DNA from 2 places in the Bradyrhizobium sp. USDA 4510 genome. Region 1 is predicted to be linked to the other one. Evidence: predicted binding sites of a transcription regulator. Region 1 holds the regulator's gene; the other holds the start of a gene.
The links. Region 1 encodes LexA, which represses DNA repair genes until DNA is damaged. Its sites were predicted from a motif close to TGTTCNNNNTGTGTTCNG; they were not measured.
Positions count from the first base shown of each region.

Region 1 (8,939 bases):
GACGCTGGGGCCACGATCCCGTTCCTGATCAAATGCGGTGGTTATGGGTCCCGGCCTTCGCCGGGACGACGGTGGTGTGCGCGGGAACAGTCTCGCGATGGATGCAACGCCACGTACAATCCACACACCGGTCACTGAAATCGAGGACATTGCCGCCTGCCCGCAATTCTCGTACACGGTTTCATGCAATGACCTCGCAATTCACTCCCAACTCCGTCGACGTGCTGCTGTTCGATATCGGCCGCGTCGTGCTCGACATCAACTTTGACAAGGTGATGGCGCACTGGGCGCAGCATGCCGGGTGTGCGCCCGCCGAGCTCGCCACGCGCTTTGTCGTCGACGACAGTTTCAAGCATCATGAGATCGGCCGGATCGACGACGCGGCATTCTTCGAGAATCTGCGCCGGACGCTCGGCATCAACATCACGGACGCCCAGTTCCTCGAAGGCTGGAATGCGATCTTCACCGGCGAGATGCCGGGCATCGCCCCGCTGCTCGCGGCGGCCGCCAAGCGGATGCCGCTCTACGCCTTCTCCAACACCAATCCGGCCCATGTCGCGCATTTCTCGGTCACCCATGCCGAGCTGCTCAGCCATTTCCGCAACGTCTTCCTGTCCTCGAGCATCGGCTTCCGCAAACCCGACGCCGAGGCCTATGATCATGTGGTAAAAGCCATCGGCGTGCCGGCGTCGCGGATCCTGTTTTTCGACGACCTGGCCGCCAATATCGAAGGTGCGCGGGCCCGCGGCCTTTATGCTATCCACGTGACATCGACGGATGACGTGGCAAGGGCTTTGACCGCACTTGGAATTTGAAGATTAGGAATTGAGGAACTCTGAGCGTGGCCCTGATGCCGGTTGCCGATGCCCTGTCCGCCGTCCTCGCCGGCGCCGAACCGCTGCCGGAGGAGATGGTCGCGCTCGATGCCGCCTACCACCGCACGCTTGCGCACGACCTCGCGGCGCTCCGCACCCAGCCGCCGCAGCCGATGTCGGCGATGGACGGCTATGCGGTGCGCGCCGCCGATGCGGCTGATCTAAAGGCCCGGCTCAAGGTGATCGGCGAAGTCGCCGCCGGCCGGCCGTTCGACCGGACGGTCGGCGCCGGCGAGGCGGTGCGGATCTTCACCGGCGGCGTGATCCCCAATGGCGCCGACGCGGTGATCATCCAGGAGGACACCGCCGTCGACGGCGACCACATCACGATCACGGAGGCCGCCAGCGTCGGGCGGCACATCCGCCCGGCTGGGGTCGACTTCCGTGAGGGCGAGGTGCTGCTCGCCGGCGGCAGCCGCCTGTCCGACCGCGCGCTGTCGCTGGCGGCCGCCATGAACTATCCGGGACTTGCGGTGCGCCGCCGCCCGAAGGTCGCGGTGCTGGCGACCGGCGACGAGCTGGTGATGCCGGGCTCGCAGCCCGGCCCCGGCCAGATCGTCTATTCCAACGGCTACGCGCTGCGGGCGCTGGCGCGCGCCGAGGGCGCCGAGACCGTCGACCTCGGCGTTGCCGCCGACACGGTGGAGGCGACCACGGCGGGCATCCGCCGGGCGCGCGAGGCCGGTGCCGATGTCCTGATCACGACAGGCGGCGCCTCGGTCGGCGACCACGATCTCGTCAAGCGGTCGCTGGAAGCCGAGGGCGTCGACATGACGTTCTGGCGGATTGCGATGCGGCCCGGCAAGCCGATGATGCATGGCCGGCTCGGCGCGATGAGGGTGATCGGCCTGCCCGGCAATCCGGTGTCGTCCTATGTCTGCGCCTTCCTGTTCCTGGTGCCGTTGATTCGGGCGCTGAGCGGCCGGAAAGTGATTCATCATCGCCGCACGAGCGCCCTGCTCGGCCGCGACCTCGCCGCCAACGACCAGCGCGAGGACTATCTGCGTGCACGGCTCGAAGCGCGCGAGGACGGCACGTTGATCGCAACGCCGGTGACGCAGCAGGACTCGTCGTTGCTCGGGAATCTCGCTGCGGCACGGGCACTTCTCGTGCGCCCGCCGTTCGCGGCGGCGGCCGTCGAAGGCAGCGAATGCGAGATCCTGACACTGCCCGAATAGGGTTTTCGCGCCCCGCCGATTGTGCGTTGCCCGACACGTTCACCGGAAATTAAGTGGTTGCGGAACACATATCGAACATATAGTGTCCGTTCATGATTTGTTTCGAGTGCTGGTGTCTACATTCGGGAAGCTGCATGGAAGCAGGTGCATCGAGCACATGCTCCTGAGGTCAGGCCCGGCCTGCAGGCCCCACCAGAAGAGTCTCGGAATCGAACGACGCTATCAACCGGGGGAATACTCGAGATGCTCACGCGCAAACAGTACGAACTACTGCGTTTCATCAATGAACGTCTGAAAGAGGCCGGCGTACCGCCCTCCTTCGACGAGATGAAGGATGCGCTCGACCTGCGCTCGAAGTCCGGTATCCACCGCCTGATCACTGCGCTGGAGGAGCGCGGCTTCATCCGCCGTCTGCCGAACCGCGCCCGCGCCATCGAGGTCATCAAGCTGCCCGAACTCTCGGCCGGCGGCGGCAACGGTCGCCGCGGCTTCACGCCCAGCGTCATCGAAGGCACCCTCGGCCGGCGCGCCAGCACGCCGCCGATTGCCGAGGACGACGGCAACCGTCCGGTCGCGGTCCCCGTGATGGGCCGGATCGCCGCCGGTACGCCGATCGAGGCGCTGCAGACCCGCAGCCACACCATCAGCGTGCCGCCCGACATGCTCGGCGCCGGCGAGCACTACGCGCTCGAGGTACGCGGCGACTCGATGGTCGATGCCGGCATCCTCGACGGCGACATGGCGCTGATCCAGCGCAACGACGTCGCCAATACCGGCGACATCGTGGTGGCGCTGATCGACGAGGAGGAAGCGACCCTGAAGCGCTTCCGCCGCCGCGGCGCATCGATCGCGCTCGAGCCGGCCAACACCGCCTATGAAGTGCGCATCCTGCCGCCGAACCGGGTCCGCATCCAGGGCAAGCTGATCGGCCTTTATCGCAAATACTGAATTGCAAATACTTGCGGCGGCCGGGAACGAGCAACACGTCGGATCGTTCCTTGCATGATAGTGTAGCGTACGGCCTGCCCGATGCGCTCCGATACCTCTCGCGCAGCGTCGCGTGTTTGTGATCGGAGCGATCTCGGACCAGTCGTACAATCGCCCAGAAACGAGCAGACGCTCGTTCGCTATCGTCCACTCTGGTAGAGGCCCTAATGCCTCAAGGAGAGGCAGGGGTCGCTACCTCGAAATGAGGAGCCATCCGATGTGTGACTATAGTCTGCACGCCGTGGCATCGCGCCCCGCCATTGTCGGAGAGACGCTGATCACGACGACGTTCCGCGGCACGTCGACCCGCGGCTTTGCTTCGGAGAATGACCCCACTGTCGCGGTCTGCATGCTGCCGGGCACCGAGCTCGCTTTCGCCGAGAACGTTCGCTACGACAGCCGCTGGATCTGGACCAAGACGCTGAACTATCGCGTCGGCGTATTCAACGAAGTCGAGCCCGACGTGCCCGATCGGCATCATGATGCGGTCGAATTCCCCGACGGCAGCCATGTGCTGGTGACCCAGCTGGTCGAGGGACAGCGCGTCAGCGTGCTGCAATTGCCGGCGCTGCATCCGCCGGTCGAGCAGAAGCCGAAGGTTGTGGAGCGGCGGCCTTCCGCATTCGCAACGCTGTTTTTGGGTTGAGCGCATCGTCGCCGTGGAATGAGCTGTTCGGCGGCGGATGACCTAAGCAATTTCGGGCGACCCCGGACTCCCGCTTCCGGGGCGCAGAAGGAGATTTGCGTCGGCCGGCACCTTGGCGCATCATCGGGTACGGAGGACGTGCGCGGTGGTCGATAAGGTCACATGGCAAAAGGCTGGACGCGTCACGGAACCGGGCCGCTACATGTTCCGGTTCGGTTGGCTGACGGTAACGGCCGACGACCTGAAAGTCTGGGAGCAATTTCCCGAGGCTTCCTTCACTCTCGTCAAGAAGCCCGACGCCGGCCCCGACTCCGACGAATACCATCTCGGCCTGTTCGAGCTGCCGAGCGCGCCCTTGCCGGACCACGGCTAATCATCGCCCTGCAGATCGGTCTCGGCCGGCGTCGCATCCACCGCAGGCCGCGGCGCGGGGGCGCGTAGCGTCGTCTCGCTCTCGCCGTCGCCGGGAACCGCCGGCGACCACGGCCGGTCGATCCCGCCGGGCTTGACCGCATCGACGACGTAGCCGTCCCTGCTCCGTCGCAGCACCAGCGCGCCGTGGCGGCGCAGCCGCTCGGCATCGATCACCGATGCCGCGCAGCCCTGCGGCGCCGGCCGCGCCGTCACGATCAGGCCTGCGCGCTCGCAGTCGTCCACTAGGGCCTCCGGCCGGGTCGCCGGCGCGACGAAGGCGCCGCCGGGTCCCTAGGTCACGCAGCCGCTGGCATCGCAGGAGACGCCCTCGCCGAGCGACGCATCGGTGGCGGTGCGCGCGTCGGCGTCCGCCGCCAGCCACTCCTTGACCAAAAATGCATCCTTGGCGCTGTGCATTAGATGCAGCCGTCCATCACCGCCACGCACCGCGACATTGCGGCCGTCGCCCGAGATCAGCACGTCCGGCTGCGGCACCCTGAGCGCCCAGACCGAGGCCACCAGCAGCAGCACCGCACCTGACCAGCGCAGCGGCGTGCGCAGCAGCCCGAGCAGGATGATGCCGGCGCTCGCTGCGATCAGCGGCCCGATGCCGAACGCCGCCATGCGGCCGACCGCGCCCGGGAGTGCGGCGCCCCATTGCGTCACCAGGATCATCCAGTCGATGCCAAGACCCATGATCGCCCAGAACACGCCGTCGAAGCCGAACGGCATGGCGACGAGCCCCAGCAGGCCGGCCGGCATCACGACCGCCGAGACCACCGGCATCGCCGCGAGGTTGGCGAGCAGCCCGTAGGGCGTCACGCGGTGGAAATGGAATGCGGCATAGGGCGTCGTCGCCAGCCCCGCCACCAGCGAGGCCAGCATCAGCATCGTGAGCTCGCGCCCGCCCCACAGCGCGACGCGCGCGGTCGCCGAATGGTCGGGCGACGCCAGCAGGTTCGGCAGCCCGATCTGCACCAGCGCCACCAGCCCGAGCGTCGCGGCGAACGACATCTGGAAACTGGAATGCACCAGCGCCTCCGGCGCGATCGCGAGCACGATCAGCGCTGCCACCGCCAGCGTGCGAAAGGTGATGGCCCGGCGGTCGACGATCACGGCGAGCAGCACCACGGCGGTCATGAAGAATGACCGCTGGGTCGCGACCTCCGCGCCCGACAGCAGAAGATAGAATGCGGCGGCGACCAGCGCGGCCGCCGCCGCCCATTTCTTGATCGGATGCGCCGCCGTCAGCGCCGGAAACAGCGCGAGCAGCGCGCGCACCGCGAAAAACACGACGCCGGCGACCACGGCCATGTGGTAGCCGGAGATCGACAGCACGTGGCCGAGTCCCGAGATGAACATCGCATCGTTGACCGGCGACGAGATCGCATCGCGCCGGCCGGTGAGCAAGGCGGTCGCGATCGCGCGCTGGTCGCCGTCGAGCGTGGTGCGAATCCGCGCGTCGATGGTGTCGCGCAGGCCCTGCATGAAGGCGGCGTAGCGCAGCGCAAAGCCGCCGGTCGCAGGCGGCTCCCTGGTCTTGACGGCGCCCATCACGAAGCCGGAGGCGCCGATGCCCTGGAAATACAGGTCGCGGCCGAAATCATAGGAGCCCGGGCGCTGTGGCCCGAGCGGCGGCATCAGCCGTGCCTTCAATTCAACGAAGCTGCCGACATCGGGCGCGGTGCCCTTCTTCACCGAGAGCCGGACCCGATCGAGCTTCGTCATGTCGCGCGGGCTCTCCATCGAAACCACACGCAGCACGAAACGATCGGTCTTCTCGCGGATGTCGCGCGTCTCGACGAAGCCGGTCAGCGCCACCGAGAACATCGGCCGCGCCAGCACCGTGTGAGCGACGCGCGCCGTCTTCCAGGTCGCCGTCGCAAAGCCCGCGGCGACCGCGGCCAGCATCACGATGACGGGAAACACGCTGCGCCGCCGCAGCAGCAGCGCCAGCAGGCAGAGCAGGATTGCGGCGGTGGCCGCGACCGACAGCACCGGCTCGTGCTCGGCCGCGAAATAGAACGCGATGCCGGTGCCGAACGCCACCGGCACCCAGGGCAACAGGCGGCCCGCCCCCGCCTCCGCGCGCGCCCATTGCCGCAATGTCTCGACGAGAGGCTTCCAGATCCCGGCGCGCGCCCGGGAGAAAGCCTCCGATCGGCGCAGCCGTGCGCGGCGGCCACGTCCCCGCGTAGCCGCGTTTGCCGCCCGGCGTCGTGCCCTGCTCCGCCATTCCGCCTGCGATCCCTGCCGGGCGGCAGGCTAGCGGATGGCCCCGTCGCCCAGCGGAACGGATGCAGAATACGGACCGGGAACGCCCGGGGTACCTGGATCGTCCTGCGCCTTGCCTAGCTCGCGCCGGGCCACAGCTGCCGCCTGCGTCAAATCGATCGAGCCGAAAGTCTCACTAAGATACCGATCACATTAGGAATAGACTGTCCTGATGCCTCCACTCCCAAATAGACAGGGATGAGGCAGTGACGGCTCGCGGCACTTGAAGGCCGCTGGAGCTCCTCTCAGGTGGCCACAACTCCCCTGAGATCAGGCGTTGCGGACGAACGCGCAAATCTCGCCTGTAACGCCGTGCACCACGCGCACTCCGCGAGCGGATAGATCGCTGAAAAACGCGAGGAGTAGCGTTTGCTTTTGAGAGGAGCAGCACATGGCAATTCAAGTACCAAGCGATTTTCGCCGCGTGATTGTCGCTGCGTCAGTGGGAAACATCATTGAATGGTACGACTTTTATATTTTTGGCAGCCTGGCCGCCGTTCTGTCGGTCAAGTTCTTTGAGCAATCCCACCCCGTCGCAGCCCTGCTGAGCACGATCGCGCTGTTCACTGCGGGATTCCTGATCCGCCCGCTGGGGGCCTTCCTGTTCGGATGGATGGGCGATCGGGTCGGCCGCAAATATACATTCCTCATTACGCTGAGCGGAATGGGCCTGGGAACGGGAGCGATCGGACTGATCCCAACTTATCAGTCGATCGGCCTGACGGCCGCATTCGTTCTGTTCGGCTTGCGGATGATCCAGGGTCTCTGCCTGGGCGGCGAATATGGCGGCGCCATCACCTACGTCGCCGAGCATGTTCCGGACGACAGCCGCGGCTACTACACGGGCTGGCTACAAACCTCGCCGACGCTCGGGATCGTGGTGTCGCTGGCGGTGATCGTTCTGACCCGAACCTGGGCCGGCAATCAGGCCTTTGACGAATGGGCGTGGCGCGTACCGTTCCTGGTCTCGTTCGTGCTGGTGGCCATCGCCATCTACATCCGCCTGCAACTCCAGGAGACGCCGATTTTCCAGGAGATCAAGGCACAGGGACAGATGACCAGGAATCCCTGGCGGGAAGCCTTCCTCAGCGCCAACATCAAGTACATCCTGATCGCTATCGTCGTCCTGATTGGACAGGGCGTGGTCTGGTACAGTGGTCAATTCTGGGCACTGTACTTCCTGCAGCAGGTCTCCAAGGTCGATGCGGTTACCTCGGCCTACATCGTGGGAGCCGCATTGTTGATCGCAACGCCGAGCCTGATCTTCTTTGGTTGGCTGTCGGATCAGATCGGCCGCAAGTCCGTGATCCTCGGAGGAATGCTGCTTGCCGCGATCACCTACTATCCGCTGTATCTGTGGCTCGGCATGGTCACGCAACCGGGACACATCAACTATCCGGTCGCCGTCTTCATCATCTTCATCCTCGTCTGCTACGTCGGGATGGTGTACGGGCCGGTCGGCGCGTTCCTGGCGGAGTTTTTCCCGGCCAGGATCAGGTACACCTCGGTCTCGGTGCCGTATCATATCGGCAATGGTTGGGGCGGCGGATTGGTGCCGTTCATCACATCAGCCGCCTTCGCGGCGACCGGCAGCATCGGCTATGCGCTGATCTACCCGATTGTCGTTCCCGCGGTGTGCTTCGTGATCGCCGTTTTCATCATGCCCGAAACACGCAAGACCAGAATTTGGGAGCAGATCGAGGCGAAAGCCGCATCGTGACGGAGTCGCCTTGCTGACGGGCGACTACAGCTCCGTTCCGACGGGATCGGAACGGGACTCTCGAAGCTTGTCTCGACGCGTTTTCCTTACGCGAGCCGCTATCCACGTCGCTCGAAAGCGCTCTCACCCTGCAGCAGGCGCCATGGCCGCCGTCCAGCGAGTGCGGGACGACGCTTCTGAATCGTCCCACACCCGCCGTCTCTGGCGAGATGTCTCTGCAGAACCTGCATCCGCGTTACGTCGGAGCGGCATGGAGGGGATCCCGCGCCACGCAAATCCCCGCTCCGGCCGCCTTTGGTTGGCGGTCAGGCCAGCGTCTCAGTCAGCTTCCTCTCAGCCAGCTCGGTGATGCCAGCGATCGTGCCACCAGGTGGCGAAATCACGATCCATCGTCAGCTCCCAGCACGCGAGCACGATCACCACGACCCCGGCGAGCACGCTGCTCGTCGTGACCGATCCCTGCTGGTAGCCGAACGTCCAGGGTGCCACCACCAGAGCCAACCCCATCAGCATCTCGCCCCATTCCTCCAGATAGGACGGAATGATGAATGCCTCCAGGGCGAACAGCACGACGCCCAATCCGAGCGCGATGGATATCCAGAGAGCTGCCCCGGAAAAGCCCAGTGCAAACGGCGATGCGACCAGCCAGGCGCCTACCAACAGGCTGGCAGCATCCTGCCAGTGTTGAATGCGCATGATCCTCACCTCCTTCTTCCGAAGACATGGTGCGGCGCGGACAAAAAAGCATCCGTCCGACCTGCGATGTGTTGCCGCTGCTGATCCGCGAGCCGACGACCTTGCTGCCGTCCGGGCGCCCGGAAGCCGCGTTCCGCAGCCTACGACCT
Region 1 is NZ_JBSSBT010000001.1:3,918,330-3,927,268, forward strand. It holds gene ACVMDN_RS17875 (HAD family hydrolase) at 189-815, shown strand; gene ACVMDN_RS17880 (molybdopterin molybdotransferase MoeA) at 842-2,053, shown strand; gene lexA (transcriptional repressor LexA) at 2,297-3,001, shown strand; gene ACVMDN_RS17890 (hypothetical protein) at 3,258-3,686, shown strand; gene ACVMDN_RS17895 (hypothetical protein) at 3,832-4,059, shown strand; partial or broken gene ACVMDN_RS17900 (ComEC/Rec2 family competence protein) at 4,056-6,336, opposite strand; gene ACVMDN_RS17905 (MFS transporter) at 6,766-8,094, shown strand; gene ACVMDN_RS17910 (SPW repeat domain-containing protein) at 8,428-8,790, opposite strand.

Region 2 (8,939 bases), 1.7 Mb from region 1:
CGGCGCCATATCCTCACCGACCACTACGTCTGCGTGATGGATCGGGCCAATCCGCTGGCGCGCGGCCGGATCGCGCTGTCGGCCTATGCCAGGGCCGAGCATGTCTTCATCACCCACAGCGGTGAGTGGCAGCCGCTCTATCTCGCGGCGCTGAGGGCGAGGAAGATCGAGATCGAGCCAGTGGTCAGCCTGCCCAACCACGACAGTCTGGAGCGCATCATCACAGGCACCAGGCTCGTCGCGACTATCCCGCATCATCTGGCGCGGGCGATGCGCGGCGGCCTCCATGTCGCTGCGCTGCCGTTCCGCGTGCCGATCTCGATCGACATGCACTGGGGCGCCAGGACGGCCAAATCCGGCTTGCACAAATGGGCGCGCGGCCTGCTGGCCGAGGTTGCGAAGGCCTGCGCCGCCTGAGCAAGGAGCCGGGCTGCAGGTCCAAAGCAAAAGGCCCGCACCGGAGTGCGGGCCTTTGTCCGGCGCGTTGCTGCGCCGAAAGCGTGGGGCGTCAGAACAGGTGGTAGAACACGTAGTACAGAACGCCCGAGATGATCATCGCGGCCGGCAGCGTCAGCACCCAGGCCATCGCGATGTTGCGGATCGTGGCCCATTGCAGGCCGGAGCCGTTGGCGGCCATGGTGCCGGCGATGCCTGACGACAGCACGTGCGTGGTCGAGACCGGCAGGCCGTAGCCGTCGGCCGCCGCGATCGTCGCGGCCGCCGTGATCTCGGCGCAGGCGCCCTGCGCGTAGGTCAGGTGGGTCTTGCCGATCTTCTCGCCGACGGTGACGACGATACGCTTCCAGCCGACCATGGTGCCGAGGCCGAGCGCGATGGCGACGGCGAACTTCACCCAGCTCGGGATGAACTTCGTCGCGGCATCGAGCGAGCCCTTGTACTGGTTCAGCGTGGCGATGTCGGCAGCGGTCAGCTCGGCTTCCTTGTCCTTCATCAGGAAACGGATCGCCTCGGACGCCAGGTACATGTCGTTACGGGTGTTGCCGACCGCGTCAGCGGGGAACTTGGCCAGCGATCCATACTGGGCAACCTGCTGGCCGATGTCGCGCACCAGCACCGCAAGCGACGGAAAGGTGCCTTCGTTGATCTGGTGCTGCGCGACATAGTTGGTCACAGCCGGGCGCGGGTTGCCGATCACGTTGTAACCGGCGGCCTTGCCTTCGATGACCTTGCTGGCCGCGGTCGAGTGCGCCGTGAACAGCTCGATCTGGCTCGAGGGCATTGCGCGGTTCAGCGCATAGGCGGTCGGCACGGTGCCGATCAGGATCAGCATGATCAGGCCCATGCCCTTCTGACCGTCATTGGAGCCGTGGAAGAAGCTGACCAGTGTGCAGGTCAGGATCAGGATGCCGCGGATCCACCACGGCGGCGGCTGGTCGCCGACCGGTTCGCCGAACAGCGCCGGCGTCGCGCGCTGCAGCGCGATCTTGAGGAGGTAGAGCAGGCCGGCGGCGAGCGCGAAGCCGAACAGCGGCGACAGCAGCAGCGCCTTCGCGATGTTGGTCGCCTGCGACCAGTCGACGCCCGAGGTGCCGTCACGGCCGCGCAGCAGCGCGTTGGTGATGCCGACGCCCATGATCGAACCGATCAGGGTGTGCGAGCTCGAGGCCGGCAGGCCGAGCCACCAGGTGCCGAGATTCCAGATGATGGCGGCGATCAAGAGCGCGAACACCATGGCAAAGCCGGCACTGCTGCCGACCTGCAGGATCAGTTCGACCGGAAGCAGCGAGACGATGCCGAACGCGACGGCGCCGCTGGAGAGCAGCACGCCGATCAGGTTGAACATGCCCGACCACACCACGGCGACATGCGCCGGCAGCGAGCGGGTGTAGATCACGGTGGCGACCGCGTTCGCGGTGTCATGGAAGCCGTTGACGAATTCGAAGCCGAGCGCGATCAGCAGCGCGACGAACAGCAGGATATACGGCAGGAACGAGGTGATGCGCGTGCCGGTGGCGTCGACATCGGCATAGATGCTGTAGGCAACGAACAGCAGCGCGGCCGCAACCACGCCCAAATAGATAACCCCGGTGAGAGGATGAAAGCCCTTGTCGAGGTCCGGACCCTTTTTCAGGGCGGGCTCGATCGAGCCGGGTAACGCCATATCGCTCATGGTAAACTCCTGTCCCAATGCTCCCGATTTTGATCGATGCATATGACAAGCAATTGAAATCCGGCCCGCGAGACGCGCGGTCTCCCGTGGCGGTGGACATCGAGCCGAAGTTTTGTGCAACGCATTGAGCGCGCACGTGGCTTCGCGGCCTCGTGGCAATCTTCAGCAAAAAGGGATTGCCGATCGCGACGGAAACCTCTGGCCTGCGTTTCGCGGGACGAGACAATGTGCGGAGGACATCACACCGGCATCCGGCCGGCCGGGCAGCCGGAGAATTCGGCGGGCGCCTGCGAGTGGAAGGTTGCGAAATGAGGGAGGGGGATTGAGAGATGAGGTGGCGCGCCGCACGATCGGGGCTAGCAAACCGCGCAGCGCGCCCGCCTCAGGGTACGTCATGGCGTGAACATGACGCCCGATACCTGCGGAACACGCTACCTTACCACGGATCAATTCAAGGTTGTAGGTATTTGTCCGCGTTTAGAACAATTTCTCGTTGCGATGTGGTTCCTCAGGTTCCGTCGGTTTTGCGGAACTCAGGCCGCATCGGCTGATCTGCGCAACTGGTGTGCGGCGATTTTCAGATCGTCGACAAAGCGCTGATATTCCAGCGCCTTGGCTTTTTCATCCGGCAGCCGCAACAGATAGGACGGGTGCACGGTGACGAGCACCTTGGTTCCGTCGCGGTCGATCAGATGGCCGCGGTTCTTGTTGATCGGCGTGATCTTGCCGAGCACGCTCTGCGCCGCGGTGGCGCCGAGCGCCATCACGAGGTCCGGCTTGATGGTGGCGAGCTCGCGCTCATACCACTGGCGGCAGGCGCGGATCTCCGGTGTGCTCGGCTTCTGGTGCAGCCGGATCTTGCCGCGCGGCACGAATTTGAAGTGCTTCACTGCATTGGTGACATAGACCTTGCGGCGATCGATGCCGGCTTCCTGCAGCGCTCGATCGAGCATCTGGCCGGCCGGTCCGACGAAGGGGTGGCCTGCGAGATCTTCCTTGTCGCCGGGCTGCTCGCCGACCAGCATCAGCGTTGCGCTTTGCGGTCCCTCGCCGAACACGGTCTGGGTTGCGTCTTTCCACAGCGGGCAGGCGCGGCAATCGGCGGCCTCCTCGCGCAAGGCCGCGATGATGTCGTGAGCTTGCCTGCCTTGAACTTGCTTGCCTTGAACTTGCTTGCGGGGCATCGGCGTATCCTGCCGCTTCTGCGGCTCGGCCGCCTTGCGTGCGATGAAGGGGCCGCTGGTCATGCGCATTGCGTCTTCGATCAGAGGCTTAATGATCGAGTCCTCGGGCAGGTTCCTCCAATAGGCTTGCGGCATCTCCATCACTTTCAGCCGTGCGGGATTGAAGCGGCCGTTGTCGTGACGCCGCCAGGCCTCCTCGAGCCGGTCCTCGGTCGGCACTTCGGATTTGGCGACGCCCGGCGTGATCGAGATCGCGTGCCCGTCCCAATGTGCGCAGACGTCGGGGGTCAGGATCGACCACGGCATGTCGGCGAAGCGGCCGGCGAAGAACGGCGCGGCAAGCTCGACGATGTGATGCTCCGGCTCGAACCAGGCGACGTAATGAGCCGTCCGCTCGCGGCCGATCTCGCGGAAGCGCAGATGCGCATGCATCCTGTCGATATCGACATAGATCGCGCGCGCCATCGCGTGGACCTCGGCGATATCGGGATCATCGGTCGCACTGAGCAGATCGTGACGGCTGCGCAGCCGCCACAGCAGGCGATAGAGCAGGGCAAAGCGTTCGTCACTGCGATGCAGGATCGCGGCCTTTGCGAGCTCGACGAATTTGGCCGACACATTGAACCGCGCCTGCGGCGTATCCGGCAATTCATTCACGCAGGATGCCGACGACAATTCGTCGTCGCTGCGTACGGTCCATGTGATCTCCGCGGGCTTCACATCGTTCAGCGCCAATCGCCGCGCGGCCTTGCGCCAGCCCTCGAAATCGGTGTCGTTGTCGAGCACGATGATGCGCATGCGATTGCTCCGTTTCCGTCACGCCGTCATTTTCGGGGCCTGCGTGCCTGACTTGCGGAAGATGAGGGCCTGTCCGGTTCGGCGGCTGCTGAATCCCATTGATTCCACTCATTAATCGATGATCTCACCAATCCGATTGACTCCGCGGGCCCTGTTAGCTTTATATTAGAACATATCATGAACAAATGAGCCAGTCCCTGGTTCTCTGTTCAGACCAGTGACGGCCTCAAATTTTGGTTGGAAGGAGCGGCGCATATGCCGGAGCGCGATCAGCAAAAGTGGTCGCCGGTTTTGCGTCCGATCGCGCTCCTCTTTTTTAAGAAAGGCGCATGATCTTGTCGCCAAACCGCTCACACTTTGGCGGATCATGCGCCGCCGCACGCATAGGTACGCTTGCGTCTCTGCGCGGCAGCATCGCGCGTATCGAGGCGTCATCGGATGCGGCGATGCCGAACCGCGTCGCGCTCGGCCATGCCGGCGCGGATGCGATGCTGCGCGGCGGGCTTGCGCCGGCGGCATTGCACGAGGTGTTCGCGGCCGGCCATCAAGGCGGCGCGGCGACCGGCTTCATTGCGGGGCTCGCCGGACGGCTGTCGGCACGCAAGCCGCTGGTCTGGGTGCGGCAGGATTTTTCCGATCGCGAAAACGGCGCGCTATCGATGCGCGGGCTTGCCGAGCTCGGCCTCGATCCGCGCCTCTTGGTCACGGTGCGCGCTGCCGATGTCGATAGCGGCCTGCGCGCCGCGGCCGACGCGCTCGCCTGCGATGCGCTCGGCGCGGTCGTGCTCGAGGTCTGGGGCCAGGCGCGCCAGCTCGATCTCGTCGCCAGCCGCAAATTGACCCTGGCCGCGCAGGCCTCCGGCGTCACCGCGCTGGTGCTGCGGATCGCGGCAACCCCGATCCCCTCGACCGCGGAGACGCGCTGGATCGTGCGCGCGGCGCATTCGCCGCCGGGCAATGCCGCGAGCGTGTGGGGCGCGCCGCGCTTCGAGGCCGAACTCGTGCGCAATCGTCATGGCCCTGTCGGGCGATGGATCATGGAATGGAAATGTGATGAGTGCCAATTCAGTGAACCGTCGGCGTATCCTCAGCCTGTGGCTGCCACGCCTGCCCATCGACCGCATCAAGCGCAAGCTCGCGCAGGACATCGCCTCGCAAGCTGATGCACGGGAGGTGGCAGGGCTCCCTCTCCCGCAAGCGGGAGAGGCGAAGAAAGCAGAACTCCCCAGCGTCGTCGTCGCAAAAGACCACAACGCCATCCTGCTGCACGCGATCGACGAGGCCGCGGTGCGCGCCGGGCTGTCGATCGGGCTGCCGCTCGCCAATGCGCGGGCGATCTGTCCGGAGCTCACGGTCTATGATGCCGATCCCGCCGCCGATCTGAAGACGCTGAACGACATCGCCGGCTGGTGCGACCGCTTCACGCCGCTGGTCGCGCTCGATCTGCCTTACGGTCTGTTTCTCGACATCACCGGCTGCGCGCATCTGTTCGGCGGCGAGCGAGCGCTGCTGCAGACCGTGACGGGGGCGCTGAGCCGGCGCGGCTTTGCCGTCAGCGCGGCCATTGCCGGCACCTCGATCGCGGCGCGTACGCTGACGCGCACCGCCTCGGGCAAGATTGTCCCCGATAGCGAGGAAGCGGCGGCGGTCGGCCCGCTGCCGGTGTCGGCGCTCGGTGCCGATGCCGCTGTCACCACCGGCCTGCGCCGCGCCGGCTTGAAGACCATCGGCGATGTCGCCTCGCGCGCGCCGCATGAAATCTCGGCGCGGTTCGGTGCGGCCTTCACCACCTTGCTCAGCCACGCGCTCGGGCAGGGCGATGCCCCGATCAGCCCGCGCAAGCCGCTGCCCGATTACATCGTCGAGAAGCGTTTCCCCGAGCCGATCGCGACCGACACCGTGATCGCGCTGACGCTCTCAAGCCTTGCCAAGATGCTGGTTGCGGCGATGGACAAGCAGGGCAAAGGTGCGCGGCAGCTGGAAGCGAGCTTCTTCCGCACTGACGGTGCGGTGCGCGCGATCATGGTCGAGACCGGGCGTCCGGTGACGCGGCCCGAGATGATCGATCGCCTATTCCGCGAGCGGCTCGATGCGCTGAATGATCCGCTCGATCCCGGCTTCGGCTTCGATCTCATTCGCCTCGCCGCAGGGCGTACCGAGATCGTGGTACAGCAGCAGCGCGATCTCGACGCCACCATACACGACAATGACGAGCTCTCGGCGCTGATCGACCGCATCGCCGCCCGCATCGGCGGAAAACGCGTCGTCGTGCATCTGCCGCTGGAGAGCCACATCCCCGAACGATCGGCGCTCGCGCTGCCGGCGCAGCATCATCTGGCCGCGGCCAGCGCCGCCGCCTGGCCGGAGCACGTTGCGAGCGAACCACCGCTGCGTCCCTTGCGGCTATTCGAGCAGCCCGAACCGATCAAGGTGCCGTTCGCGACCGTGCCCGACGGTCCGCCGCATCAATTCACCTGGCGGCGCGCGCAGCACGAGGTGGTGCGGGTCGAGGGCCCCGAGCGCATCGCGATGGAATGGTGGAAGCAGGACGGCGCGTCGCTGACGCGCGATTATTTCCGCGTCGAGGATGCCGAAGGCCAGCGCTTCTGGATCTTTCGCGACGGTCTCTACGAGAGCGAGCTGCGCGACGAGGAGGGCAAGCCCGTTCCGGCCAACTGGTATGTGCATGGGCTGTTCGCATGAGCGCACCTCCACCTGATTATGCCGAGATCGGCATCACCAGCAATTTCTCCTTCCTGCGCGGCGGTTCCGATCCGCGCGCCTATGTGCATCAGGCGAGCGAACTCGGGATTCCCGTGATCGGGCTCGCCGATCACAACACGCTGGCCGGCGTGGTGCGCGCCTGGAAGGAGCTCGACAGCGAGAAGGTTGCCCATCCGCCAAAGCTTTTGATCGGCGCCCGCATCGTCTTCATCGACTCTACGCCCGACATCCTGGTCTATCCGCGCGATCGCGCCGCCTATGGCCGGCTGTGCCTGCTCCTGACCCGCGGCAAGCGCGGCGACGACATCGTGCGGATCGAGAAAGGCGAGTGCCATCTGAAGCTCGCCGACCTCCTCGACTTCGTCGAGGGGCAGCTCCTGGTGCTGGCGCTGCCGCATCGCTTTGAGGAGGCAGGCACGCTCGATCTGCTTGCAAAGCTGAAGGCAAGCGCCGCCGACGGCGTCTGGCTCGCCGCAAGCCTGCTCTATCGCGGCGACGACAGGCGCCGCCTCGCGCGGCTGCATGGCCTCGCCACCGACGCCGGTGTGCCGCTCATCGCCACCAACGAGGTGCTCTATCACCATCCGGCGCGCCGCCCGCTGCAGGACGTGCTGACCTGCATCCGCGAAAAGACCACGATCGAGGCGGTCGGCCGCAGGCTCGAGGCCAATGCCGAGCGGCATCTCAAGCCGGCGCATGAAATGATCAGGCTGTTTCGCAATCTGCCGGACGCGATCGCGGAAACCATGCGCTTTGCTGCACGCATCTCTTTCTCGCTCGACCAGCTCAAATATCAGTATCCCGACGAGCCGGTGCCGCCGGGCAAGACCGCGCAGCAGCATCTGGAAGATTTGACCTGGGCCGGTGTCGACAAATATTTCGGCGGCGAGATCGACGAAAAGCTTCGCACCACCCTGAACAAGGAGCTCGCGCTGATCGCCGAGCTGAAATACGCGCATTACTTCCTCACCGTGCACGACATCGTGCACTATGCGCGCAGCCAGAACATCCTGTGCCAGGGACGCGGCTCGGCAGCCAATTCCGCGGTCTGCTTCGTGCTTGGCGTCACCTCGGTCGATCCGACCAAGGTCGATCTGTTGTTCGAGCGCTTCATCTCCAAGGAGCGGCTGGAGCCGCCCGACATCGACGTCGATTTCGAGCATTCGCGGCGCGAGGAGGTGATGCAATATGTCTACCGCCGCTACGGCCGCCACCGCGCCGCGATCATCGCCACCGTGATCCATTATCGCCCGCGCAGCGCGATCCGTGACGTCGGCAAGGCGCTCGGGCTGACCGAGGACGTCACCGCGGCGCTCGCCGACACCGTGTGGGGCAGCTGGGGCAAGGGCCTCAACGACATGCAGGTGCGACAGGCCGGGCTCGATCCCAAAAATGCGATGATCAACCTCGCGGTCGAGCTCGCCACCGAGCTGATCGAGTTTCCGCGTCATCTCTCGCAGCATGTCGGCGGCTATGTACTGACCCAGGACCGGCTCGACACCTATGTGCCGATCGGCAACGCCGCGATGGACGACCGCACTTTCATCGAATGGGATAAGGACGACGTCGACGCCCTTAGCATGATGAAGGTCGACGTGCTGGCGCTGGGCATGCTGACCTGCATCCGCAAATGTTTTGACCTGATCGCCGACCACAAGGGCGAGCACTGGGAGCTAGCTTCGGTCCCGCAGGACGACAAGAAAGTTTACGACATGCTGTGCCGCGGTGAATCGCTCGGCGTGTTCCAGGTCGAGAGCCGGGCGCAAATGAACATGCTGCCGCGGCTGAAGCCGCGTACCTTCTACGATCTCGTCATCGAGGTCGCGATCGTGCGCCCGGGGCCGATCCAGGGCGACATGGTGCATCCTTATCTGCGCCGGCGGAACGGCCAGGAAAAGGTCAGCTATCCATCGCCAGCGCCCGACCAGGGCGACAAGGACGAACTCTACAACGTGCTGCACAAGACGCTCGGCGTGCCGCTGTTCCAGGAGCAGGCGATGCGGATCGCGATCGAGGCGGCCCATTTCACCTCTGAGGAAGCCAATGGCCTGCGCCGCTCGATGGCGACCTTCCGCAATCTCGGCACCATCGGCAGCTACGAG
Region 2 is NZ_JBSSBT010000001.1:2,232,044-2,240,982, forward strand. It holds gene ACVMDN_RS09865 (LysR family transcriptional regulator) at 1-417, shown strand, start outside; gene ACVMDN_RS09870 (inorganic phosphate transporter) at 509-2,131, opposite strand; gene ACVMDN_RS09875 (UdgX family uracil-DNA binding protein) at 2,665-4,113, opposite strand; gene ACVMDN_RS09880 (ImuA family protein) at 4,443-5,276, shown strand; gene ACVMDN_RS09885 (Y-family DNA polymerase) at 5,167-6,816, shown strand; gene ACVMDN_RS09890 (error-prone DNA polymerase) at 6,813-8,939, shown strand, end outside.
Region 2: ACVMDN_RS09880 (ImuA family protein) is a predicted target of LexA. The motif match lies at 4,280-4,297, and genes of this name have one in related genera.